DNA from 3 places in the Kosakonia sp. MUSA4 genome. Region 1 is predicted to be linked to each of the others. Evidence: predicted binding sites of a transcription regulator. Region 1 holds the regulator's gene; each other region holds the start of a gene.
The links. The regulator LexA, encoded in region 1, represses DNA repair genes until DNA is damaged. The targets are predictions, from matches to a motif close to TNCTGTATGTACATACAGNA.

Region 1 (3,283 bases):
TCGATGATGGTCATATCATCATCGGTCAGTTTGCCCCATTTTTCTTTAACAGTGCCTTTGAACTGTTTCCAGTTACCGCCGACTTCGTCTTTATTCATCGTTGACTCCTTATCGTTCGGTTAAATAGATAATCGTTCTGCTGAACGTACTGATTATTGTAGTTAAGGATTCCGGCAATCGATTTTTATTCGGAATCTTTAACCGTCACGATGGTTAAAAACAGCATAAGCGAGGCGAGGAAACAGGCAAAAAAACTGGCAATATCAGGAAGGATTCACATCGGAAAACCAGCTGCCGTTACGCCAGTGGCGACGCCACAGCCAGGCAAGCGTAAGCCCGCGCAGGGCGAGAAAGACGGTCAGCGACAGCCATAAACCGTGATTGCCCAGCACCGGAACCGTCAGCAGCGTAACAGCGAACCCGGCGGCGGCAATCGCCATACTGTTACGCATCTCCGCTGCGCGCGTGGCACCGACAAACATGCCATCCAGCAAGTAGCACCACACGCCCACCAGCGGCAGAATCACCTGCCAGAACAGGTAATGCCCGGCGAGCGTCTGCAGGGCAGGAAGCGAAGTCAGCAAGGCAATAATGTCATCACCTGCCAGCGCATAAATCGCCGCAAAGAACAGCGCCACCAGCCCGGCCTGGCGGCATGCCGCTCGCCAGACGTCCATCAACTGGCTGCCATCGCGCGCGCCATAGGCCTGCCCGGAGTGCGCTTCGACCGCATAGGCAAAACCATCCAGCGCGTACGCGGTAAAGGTGAGAAACATCATCAGCACCGCGTTAGCGGCAACCGTCTCACCGCCAAGACGGGCGCCCAGCACGGTGATTGAGCCAAAGCAGAGCTGCAAAAGCAGTGAGCGCAGCATGATATCGCGGTTAAGCGCTAATAAGCGCCGCATACCGCCGCGCCAGGCATTTTTCAGCGCTGGCAGGGTGATACCGCGCATTACCAACACGCGGTGCACCATCAGCAGGCCGATGGCGAAAGTCGCATACTCAGCCACAACGGTGGCGAGCGCAGCGCCCTGCACATTCATGTGCAGGCCCATCACCAGCCACAGGTCGAGCACAATGTTGAGGAGATTCCCCACTACCAGCAGGATCACCGGCGCACGGGCATACTGCACACCCAGTAACCAGCCGAGCAACACCAGATTTCCCAACGACGCTGGCGCACTCAGCCAGCGAATATCGAGAAAGCGCCGCGCCTGCTCCAGCACGGCTTCGCTCCCGCCGGTAATGTGCAGCGCCAGATCGATGAGCGGCGTACGCAGCAGCATAATTAACACACCTGCCGACAGCGCCAATAGCAGCGGCTGTACCAGCGCGCGCGCCAGCGCAGGTGCGTTTTTCGCACCAAACGCCTGTGCCGTAAGACCGGTGGTGCTCATCCGCAAAAACAGCAGCAGCATAAACAAAAAGCTGGTTGCCGTTGCGCCGATCGCCACGCCGCCGAGGTAAACAGGACTATCCAGGTGCCCGACCACGGCGGTATCCACCAGCCCCAGTAACGGAACAGTGATATTGGAGAAGATCATGGGCAGCGCAAGCCGCCACAGTGCTCTGTCAGATGCGTTCAGCAACGGCATGGCAATGTCGAATCAACGGGGAAAATCGTATTACGCAGCGCCACGGTGTTTTGTGTCGCTGCGAAAAGAACAGGCGTTAGAGCCAGGTACCATTACGGATGACGCCAACCGCCAGCCCTTCAATGGTGAAGTTTTGATCGCGCAGATCGACGACGATCGGGGAAAACTCGCTGTTTTCCGGCAGCAATTCGACGGTGTTACCCTGTTTTTTCAGACGTTTCACGGTAACTTCATCATCAATACGTGCGACGACCACCTGGCCGTTACGCACGTCCTGCGTTTTATGCACTGCGAGCAGGTCGCCGTCCATAATACCGATGTCTTTCATCGACATACCGCTAACGCGCAGCAGGAAATCCGCATGAGGTTTGAAGAGATCGGGATCGACCTGGTAGTGACCCTCGATATGCTGTTGCGCCAGCAGCGGTTCACCCGCAGCAACGCGACCAATCAGCGGTAAACCGATATCCTCTTCTTCTTCCAGCAGCAGACGCAGACCACGCGATGCGCCGGAGACGATTTCGATAACCCCTTTACGTGCAAGCGCTTTCAGGTGTTCTTCAGCCGCATTTGGGGAACGGAACCCCAATTGCTGTGCGATTTCCGCACGCGTTGGTGGCATACCGGTTTGAGTGATCCGATCGCGGATGAGATCGAACACCTCTTGCTGCCTGGCCGTTAATGCTTTCATCCCGCCCCCTGGGTGTATATACAGTTATGCTGTGAGTATATACAGTCAAAGGCGATTTTGGAACCAAATTTAAGCAAAAAACCAGGGTGTTATCGATTTCTGGAAGCGTTATCGAAAATGCGACCAGAGAAGCGAGATCCAGGTAAACAGCGCCAGCAGGATCGACATCAGCACTGCCGCCGATCCCATATCCTTCGCCCGACCGGAAAGTTCGTGAAATTCAGAACCAATTCGGTCTACGACAGCTTCAATTGCACTATTTAGGATTTCAACAATCATTACTAGCGACACCGAGCTAATCAGCAGCACCCGAGTGACCGTGTCAATGTCCAGCCAGCAAGCAATAATGATAGCGAAAACAACGGCTACCAGCTCCTGGCGGAAAGCGGCTTCATTGATCCATGCAGCGCGAACGCCCTTCCATGAGTAACCTGCTGCTTTAATGATTCGGGTAATTCCGGTGGTATTATTGGCCATGAAAAGAACCTTTTTATGTAATAAACGTCAATGTCTACATCAGCGTACTGAGGTACAACAGAAATTACGTGCGCTTTCTGATATTCTTGCGGCGCAATGGCACTATTATTAACCAGAGGCTTTTCATCTTTTATGTCCGGTTGGCCACGAATTTACTACAAATTACTGAATTTACCATTAAGTGTACTGGTAAAGAGTAAATCGATACCTGCAGAACCTGCACAGGAACTGGGTCTCGATACTTCACGTCCTATTATGTACGTGCTGCCTTATAACTCTAAGGCAGATTTGATGACATTACGCGCTCAGTGTCTGGCGCACGAACTGCCCGATCCCCTGGAACCCCTGGAAATCGACGGCGTATTGCTGCCGCGTTTCGTGTTCATTCATGGCGGTCCGCGCGTGTTTACCTATTACACGCCGAAAGAAGAGTCCATCAAACTGTTCCACGACTACCTGGATTTACACCGCAGCCATCCGGATCTGGATGTGCAAATGGTTCCGGTATCGGTAATGT
Region 2 (3,283 bases), 1.4 Mb from region 1:
GGAGATTTTCTGAAAATAGCGGTTAGAGCAGGTAAAGAAATGAAAAGTGCTTCCCCGGCCGGGGAAGCGCTTTGCTTACAGCGGATTTTTCTTGTTACGCAACAGGTTAAGCCACTCGACGGCGATAGAGAAGAACATCGCGAAGTAGATGTAACCTTTCGGCACATGAATCGAAACACTTTCGAGGATCAGCGTAAAGCCGACCAGAATCAAAAACGACAGCGCCAGCATTTTGACCGACGGATGGCGATCGACAAATTCGCCAATCGGACGTGCGGCAAACATCATCACGCCAACAGCGATCACGACGGCGGCCATCATGATGAACAGATGATCGGAGAGGCCCACTGCGGTAATCACCGAATCGAGACTGAAAATGATATCCAGCAGCATGATCTGCACGATAGCGCCGAGGAAGGAGTGAACGTTAGTTTTCAGCCCTTCTTCTTCACCTTCGATCGACTCGTGGATCTCTTTGCTCGCTTTCCAGATCAGGAACAATCCGCCGAGAAAAAGGATCATGTCACGCGCCGAAACGCTGTGATCAAAAAGGGTGAATAACGGATGCGTCAGCCTTGTTACCCAGGCAATAGAGGCCAGCAGCAACAGCCGCATCACCATTGCCGCGGCCAGCCCAAGCCGACGGGCGTGACTACGTTGTGCGGTAGGTAACTTTGCAACAACCAGAGAGAGGAAAATAATATTATCGATCCCTAATACGATCTCCAGCAGCGTCAGCGTACCGAGCGCAAGCCAGGCGTTAGGATCGGTGATCCATGCAAATAACATCAATAAAAGTCCTACAAAAAAAGAAGCGCTAATTATAAGCGTCGGTGAGGCTGTGGCAAAAAATTAATATCCGGAGAGTAAAAAGTGGCGAGCCAGCAGCGCGCTGGTGAAGTTCTTTTTCAGGTAGAAACCGCGTGGCAGTGTGAGGATAGGCTCCCCGTGTTCGCCAATCGCTTCCGTCAGCGCTTTGCTGTTGGCGGCCTTGGGACGTAATTGCAGTACTTCGCCGTGACGGGCGGTAATACGCGTGACCTGGCCCAACACAATCAGATCCATCAACTCTTCCCAGTCCTGGCGTAACTGCTGCTCTTCTTCCTCATTGGGGCTCCAGAGCAGCGGCGATCCGACCCGGCGATCGGCTACCGGGATCTCGCGCGAACCCTCAATCGGGATCCATAACACGCGTTTCAGCTTGTGCCGGACATGGCTGGTTTCCCACACCACGCCGCTATTCCCGGTGAGTGGCGCGACACAGACAAAGGTGGTTTCCAGCGGGCGGCCCTGGTTATCCACCGGAATGGTTTTTAACTCGACGCCCAGCGCGGCGAAGTCCTGCTCGGGTTTGCTTCCGGCGCTGGCACCCAGCCATAGCTCAAGCAACACTCCAATCCAGCCTTTATCCCGTTTCAGATCGCGCGGCACCGGCAACCCCGCTAACGCCGCCAGTTCGCCAAGCGAATAGCCTGCCAGACGCTGTGCCTGAGCCAGTAACTGCGCTTCGGATTCTGGTGGCGAAGTGAAGGGAGATAACGCGAGCATGTCACTAACCTTTTGATTAAAAAACAGACAGTAGTTTTCCACTGTAGTCTGCCAGTTTACCGTTTTCAGTGGAATATAGGCAACGCAATGATTTAAAAGATAATTTATTTATGTCTGCAATGTGTTGCGCAACAGCCCGTCAGGTTTTCCAAATCTGGTCACTGGCAATGAACAGGATCTTACACCATGTTATCCACAGAAAAATGGGATAACTGGTGAAAACTCTTACTACTGTTTCCATTTACAGCCTTGACGTGCGATGAAAATCGAATTTCTGCACAAAATACGTCTAACTTATTGGCATAATCTGTGGATAAAAACGACTCTGTTCGATCTTTCATCAGCGTCAGGATCCTGAGAGTGATGATCGTCACATTATGCTGCAAAAATCCGGTGATAAGTCACTTAACTAAATGAATCACTGGGTTTTATTTTTGTACCCGATAAATGGGTTATTCAGACTGTTCTGGGTTTTCCCTGGGTAATTCCATACTTTTTCACAACTCTATCCACAGAAAAGGTGAATAAAACCCATCTGAGGCAGGGGATGGTGTTTATAACTCTTATGCAAACTGTGAGTTATTCAATCGTTATCCGTTCGTATCCCTGTCATAGAGTGGTTTACCGTTTTCCGGGAGTGTGAAACAATCTCGTCATTCAGGTTTATTTTGAGGTAGTCCGGTGATTGATGACGATGGCTACCGCCCAAATGTGGGAATCGTAATCTGCAATCGACAGGGCCAGGTGATGTGGGCCAGACGTTTCGGGCAGCACTCATGGCAATTTCCCCAGGGGGGAATCAACCCAGGCGAGACCCCGGAACAGGCGATGTACCGGGAGCTGTTCGAGGAAGTGGGCTTAAGTCGTAAAGATGTTCGTATCCTTGCTTCTACCCGTAACTGGTTGCGTTACAAGTTACCGAAACGTTTGGTGCGTTGGGACACAAAGCCGGTTTGTATCGGCCAGAAACAAAAATGGTTTCTTTTGCAGTTGATTGGTAATGATGCAGAAATCAATATGCAAACCAGTAGCACCCCTGAGTTTGATGGCTGGCGTTGGGTAAGCTACTGGTATCCTGTTCGTCAGGTAGTCTCGTTTAAACGCGACGTCTACCGGCGGGTGATGAAAGAGTTTGCAAGTGCGGTGTTAGCGCTTCAGGAAACGCCTCCTAAGCTACAGAACGCACCTGCCTGGCGACGTAAACGAGGTTAAGCCACCCACATTATGCTCACCCGACTGCGAGAAATAGTTGAGAAAGTTGCCAGCGCGCCGCGTCTTAACGAAGCGCTGGAGATACTGGTTACCGACGTGTGTCTGGCGATGGAAACCGAAGTATGCTCGGTCTATCTTGCAGATCACGACAGGCGCTGTTTTTATCTGATGGCGACGCGCGGCTTAAAAAAGCCGCGTGGCCGCACTGTCACGCTCGCATTCGATCAGGGGATCGTAGGCCTGGTTGGCCGACTGGCGGAACCTATCAACCTTGCCGATGCGCAGAAACATCCCAGCTTTAAATATATTCCTGCGGTAAAAGAGGAGCGTTTTCGCGCGTTTCTCGGCGTACCGATTATCCAGCGCCGCCAGTTGCTTGGCGTACTGGTTGTGCAGCAGCGTGAGCTGCGCCAGTACAATGAAAGCGAAGAGTCCTTTCTGGTCACCCTGGCTACCCAGGTCGCCGCGATCCTTTCCCAGTCACAATTAAATGCCTTGTTTGGTCAGTATCGGCAGACTCGTA
Region 3 (3,283 bases), 1.7 Mb from region 1:
GACGCCGGAGTCTGCACTTTTCCGCCACGCCGTACGTATGTCGCTGGTACTGTGTGTTGGCTACGCATTTATTCAGGTAACCGGCTTACAGCATGGTTACTGGATCCTGCTGACCAGTCTTTTCGTCTGCCAACCCAACTATAACGCCACCCGCCATCGCCTGACCCTGCGCGTCATCGGCACGCTGGTAGGTGTGGCGATAGGTTTACCGGTGCTCTATTTCGTTCCTTCCCATGAAGGGCAACTGGTGCTGATCGTGATTACCGGCGTACTGTTTTTTGCTTTTCGCACCGTGCAATACGCGCATGCTACGATGTTTATCACCCTGCTGGTGCTGCTCTGCTTTAATCTGCTCGGTGAGGGCTTTGAAGTAGCGATTCCCCGTATCATCGACACGCTGATAGGCTGCGTGATTGCCTGGGCGGCGGTAAGCTTTATCTGGCCCGACTGGCGTTTTCGCCACCTGCCACGCGTGACAGAGCAGGCTCTCGATGCTAACTGCCGTTACCTCGACGCGATTCTGGAACAGTACCATCAGGGACGCGACAACCGACTGGCGTACCGTATTGCCCGGCGCAATGCCTATAACCGTGATGCTGAGCTGGCGTCGGTCGTATCCAATATGTCTTCAGAACCCGGCGCATCACCTGAGCTCCGCGATGTGGCATTCCGTTTGCTGTGCCTGAACCACACCTTTACCAGCTATATTTCTGCACTTGGCGCGCATCGCGAGCAGCTCACCCATCCCGATATTTTGCATCTGCTTGATGACGCCGTCTGTTATGTAGACGACGCCCTGCATCACCTTCCTTCTGATCATGCGCGCGTACAGGAAACGCTAAGTTCCCTGTCGCAGCGCATTAAACATTTAGATCCGCGCCCGGATAGCAAAGAGCCGCTGGTCCTTCAACAGATAGGCCTGCTTATCGCCTTATTGCCGGAAGTTTGCCGTCTGAAAAGCCAACTGGTTCAGTGAGGATTGGCCGTTTTCTTCATCACAATAGCGAACCACTCCATCAGTTCCTGGCGCGTCTGCGCCGGGAGCGCCGCTTCGTGCAACCCAGCGATAGCGCCTTCCAGCGCCAGAAGAATTTTCACACCCAGGTGGCGATTCGCTTTCCGCAGCCTGAGCCAACTGGCCTTTGCGCCAAGAAGACGCAGCGTCTGTACATCCATAATCCCGGCATCACGAAGCTGCATTTCGAGCTGAAACGTCAGATTAGGGAGATCGCGCAGACGTTTTCGGGCGCTGCGCTGCACTTTTTCACGCCGGGCAGCATCGAGAGAATATGCCGAAAGTTCCAGCAGCATAGGGCGATCGTTCCATAAAGCCTGATCCACAAAATAGTAATTTAACGAAACCTCCCGTCCACGTTTGTTGAATATTAAAAGTGGCGCATGGTGCGTTATTGCATATTGAGCGCTTTGTTCACAGGCCCGCAGGTAAAGCTCTCCTTCGGCCACCATCGCAAAAACCGTGTCCTCCACCGACAAGCTATAACCGCCAAAATGGGCACGGTGACGAATTTCTCCAAGGGATGTGAGATATTCACATGATTGATGTATACACTGATAAGAAAGGTCTTCCATGATTTTTTCCTTATAAATCACACAGTAAAGCCACTACGATGTTAGCTGTTTCGTTAGGCAGGAACATAGGCAACTGTGGGCGGGACAGCAAGCGAATTTTGCGTTGTGCGGTAAAGACAAAACAAAAATGCGAGATAGTTTCAGAAATTGAGGTTGATCTTTGAACATTCAGGGGTTACTGTATGTTTATACAGTAACTCACAGGGCTGGATTGATTATGTACACTTCAGGCTATGCTAAGCGTTCAACGACATTCGATTCCGCACTCACTACGTTAAATCATGCTGAACCCTCCCGCATTGCGTCCGGGCTTATTAGCGAAGTGGTTTATCGCGAAGATCAGCCAGGAATGACGCAGCTTCTTTTATTACCCTTGTTGCAGCAACTCGGCCAACAGTCCCGCTGGCAGTTATGGCTCACGCCACAACAGAAACTGAGCCGTGAATGGGTGCAATCCGTTGGTCTGCCACTCACCAAGGTGATGCAGGTTAACCAGCTTTCACCTTGCCTGACGCTGGAATCAATGATCCGCGCATTACGCACCGGGAACTATAGCGTCGTAATTGGCTGGCATGCGGAAGAATTAACCGAAGATGAACACCGCCGACTGGTGATGGCAGCAGAAGAAGGCAACGCGATCGGCTTCGTTATGCGTCCAGTACGTCATGATCCTCTGGCTGCGAGACAGCATTCCGGGATAAAAATTCACTCAAATTTGTATCATTGAGTAAATTTAAGAGTATTCCTGGGATTATTTTTGCCTGAAGCTTGCTTTTGCATTTTATCCGCAAAATACAGCGACAAAGCCTGTGTGGCGCGCTTTTCAGCCTAATAGCATCGGACAAAATAGCAGCGGAATTGTTAAATATTGTGTACACAAAGCCTTTTTTTTCATATGCCTGACGGAGTTCACACTTGTAAGTTTCCAACTACGTTGTAGACTTTACATCGCCAGGGGTGCTCGGCATAAGCCAAAGATATCGGTAAAGATATCTGCTGAATAGTTAGTGAGCAACGCCCCCGGTGAAGGATTTAACCGTGGCATCTCTGAGAGATAACCATGGCGATTTTTGGATGATAACGAGGCGCAAAAATGAAAAAGACAGCTATCGCGATTGCAGTGGCACTGGCTGGTTTCGCTACCGTAGCGCAGGCCGCTCCGAAAGATAACACCTGGTATGCAGGTGGCAAACTGGGTTGGTCCCAGTATCATGACACAGGTGCGGTATGGCAGAACGATGGCCCGACCCACGAAAGCCAACTGGGTGCTGGTGCGTTCGGTGGCTACCAGGTTAACCCGTACGTTGGTTTCGAACTGGGTTATGACTGGCTGGGCCGTATGCCGTACAAAGGCGACACCGTTAACGGCGCGTTCAAAGCTCAGGGCGTTCAACTGACTGCTAAACTGGGTTACCCGATCACTGACGATCTGGATATCTATACCCGTCTGGGTGGTATGGTATGGCGTGCTGATGGTCAGAGCAACCAGGGCTTCAAAGATCACGATACCGGTGTTTCTCCGGTCTTCGCTGGTGGTGTTGAGTATGCACTGACTCGTGATATTGCTACCCGTCTGGAATACCAGTGGGTTAACAACATCGGTGACGCAAGCACCGTTGGTGCTCGCCCGGATAACGGTATGCTGAGCGTAGGTGTTTCCTACCGTTTCGGCCAGCAGGAAGATGCAGCTCCA

Region 2: the regulator LexA is predicted to act here: its motif matches at 1,778-1,797, upstream of mutH (DNA mismatch repair endonuclease MutH).
Region 3: the regulator LexA is predicted to act here: its motif matches at 1,767-1,786, upstream of sulA (SOS-induced cell division inhibitor SulA).

Annotation. Positions count from the first base shown of each region.
Region 1 covers NZ_CP025697.1:40,025-43,307, reverse strand. Annotated here, with positions in the region: gene C0557_RS00190 (CsbD family protein) at 1-98, opposite strand, end outside; gene dinF (MATE family efflux transporter DinF) at 264-1,598, opposite strand; gene lexA (transcriptional repressor LexA) at 1,675-2,289, opposite strand; gene C0557_RS00175 (diacylglycerol kinase) at 2,398-2,766, opposite strand; gene plsB (glycerol-3-phosphate 1-O-acyltransferase PlsB) at 2,899-3,283, shown strand, end outside.
Region 2 covers NZ_CP025697.1:4,368,950-4,372,232, reverse strand. Annotated here, with positions in the region: gene C0557_RS20625 (TerC family protein) at 76-789, opposite strand; gene mutH (DNA mismatch repair endonuclease MutH) at 853-1,548, opposite strand; gene rppH (RNA pyrophosphohydrolase) at 2,230-2,760, shown strand; gene ptsP (phosphoenolpyruvate--protein phosphotransferase) at 2,773-3,283, shown strand, end outside.
Region 3 covers NZ_CP025697.1:1,764,102-1,767,384, reverse strand. Annotated here, with positions in the region: gene yccS (YccS family putative transporter) at 1-976, shown strand, start outside; gene C0557_RS08290 (TfoX/Sxy family DNA transformation protein) at 970-1,590, opposite strand; gene sulA (SOS-induced cell division inhibitor SulA) at 1,808-2,317, shown strand; gene ompA (porin OmpA) at 2,684-3,283, shown strand, end outside.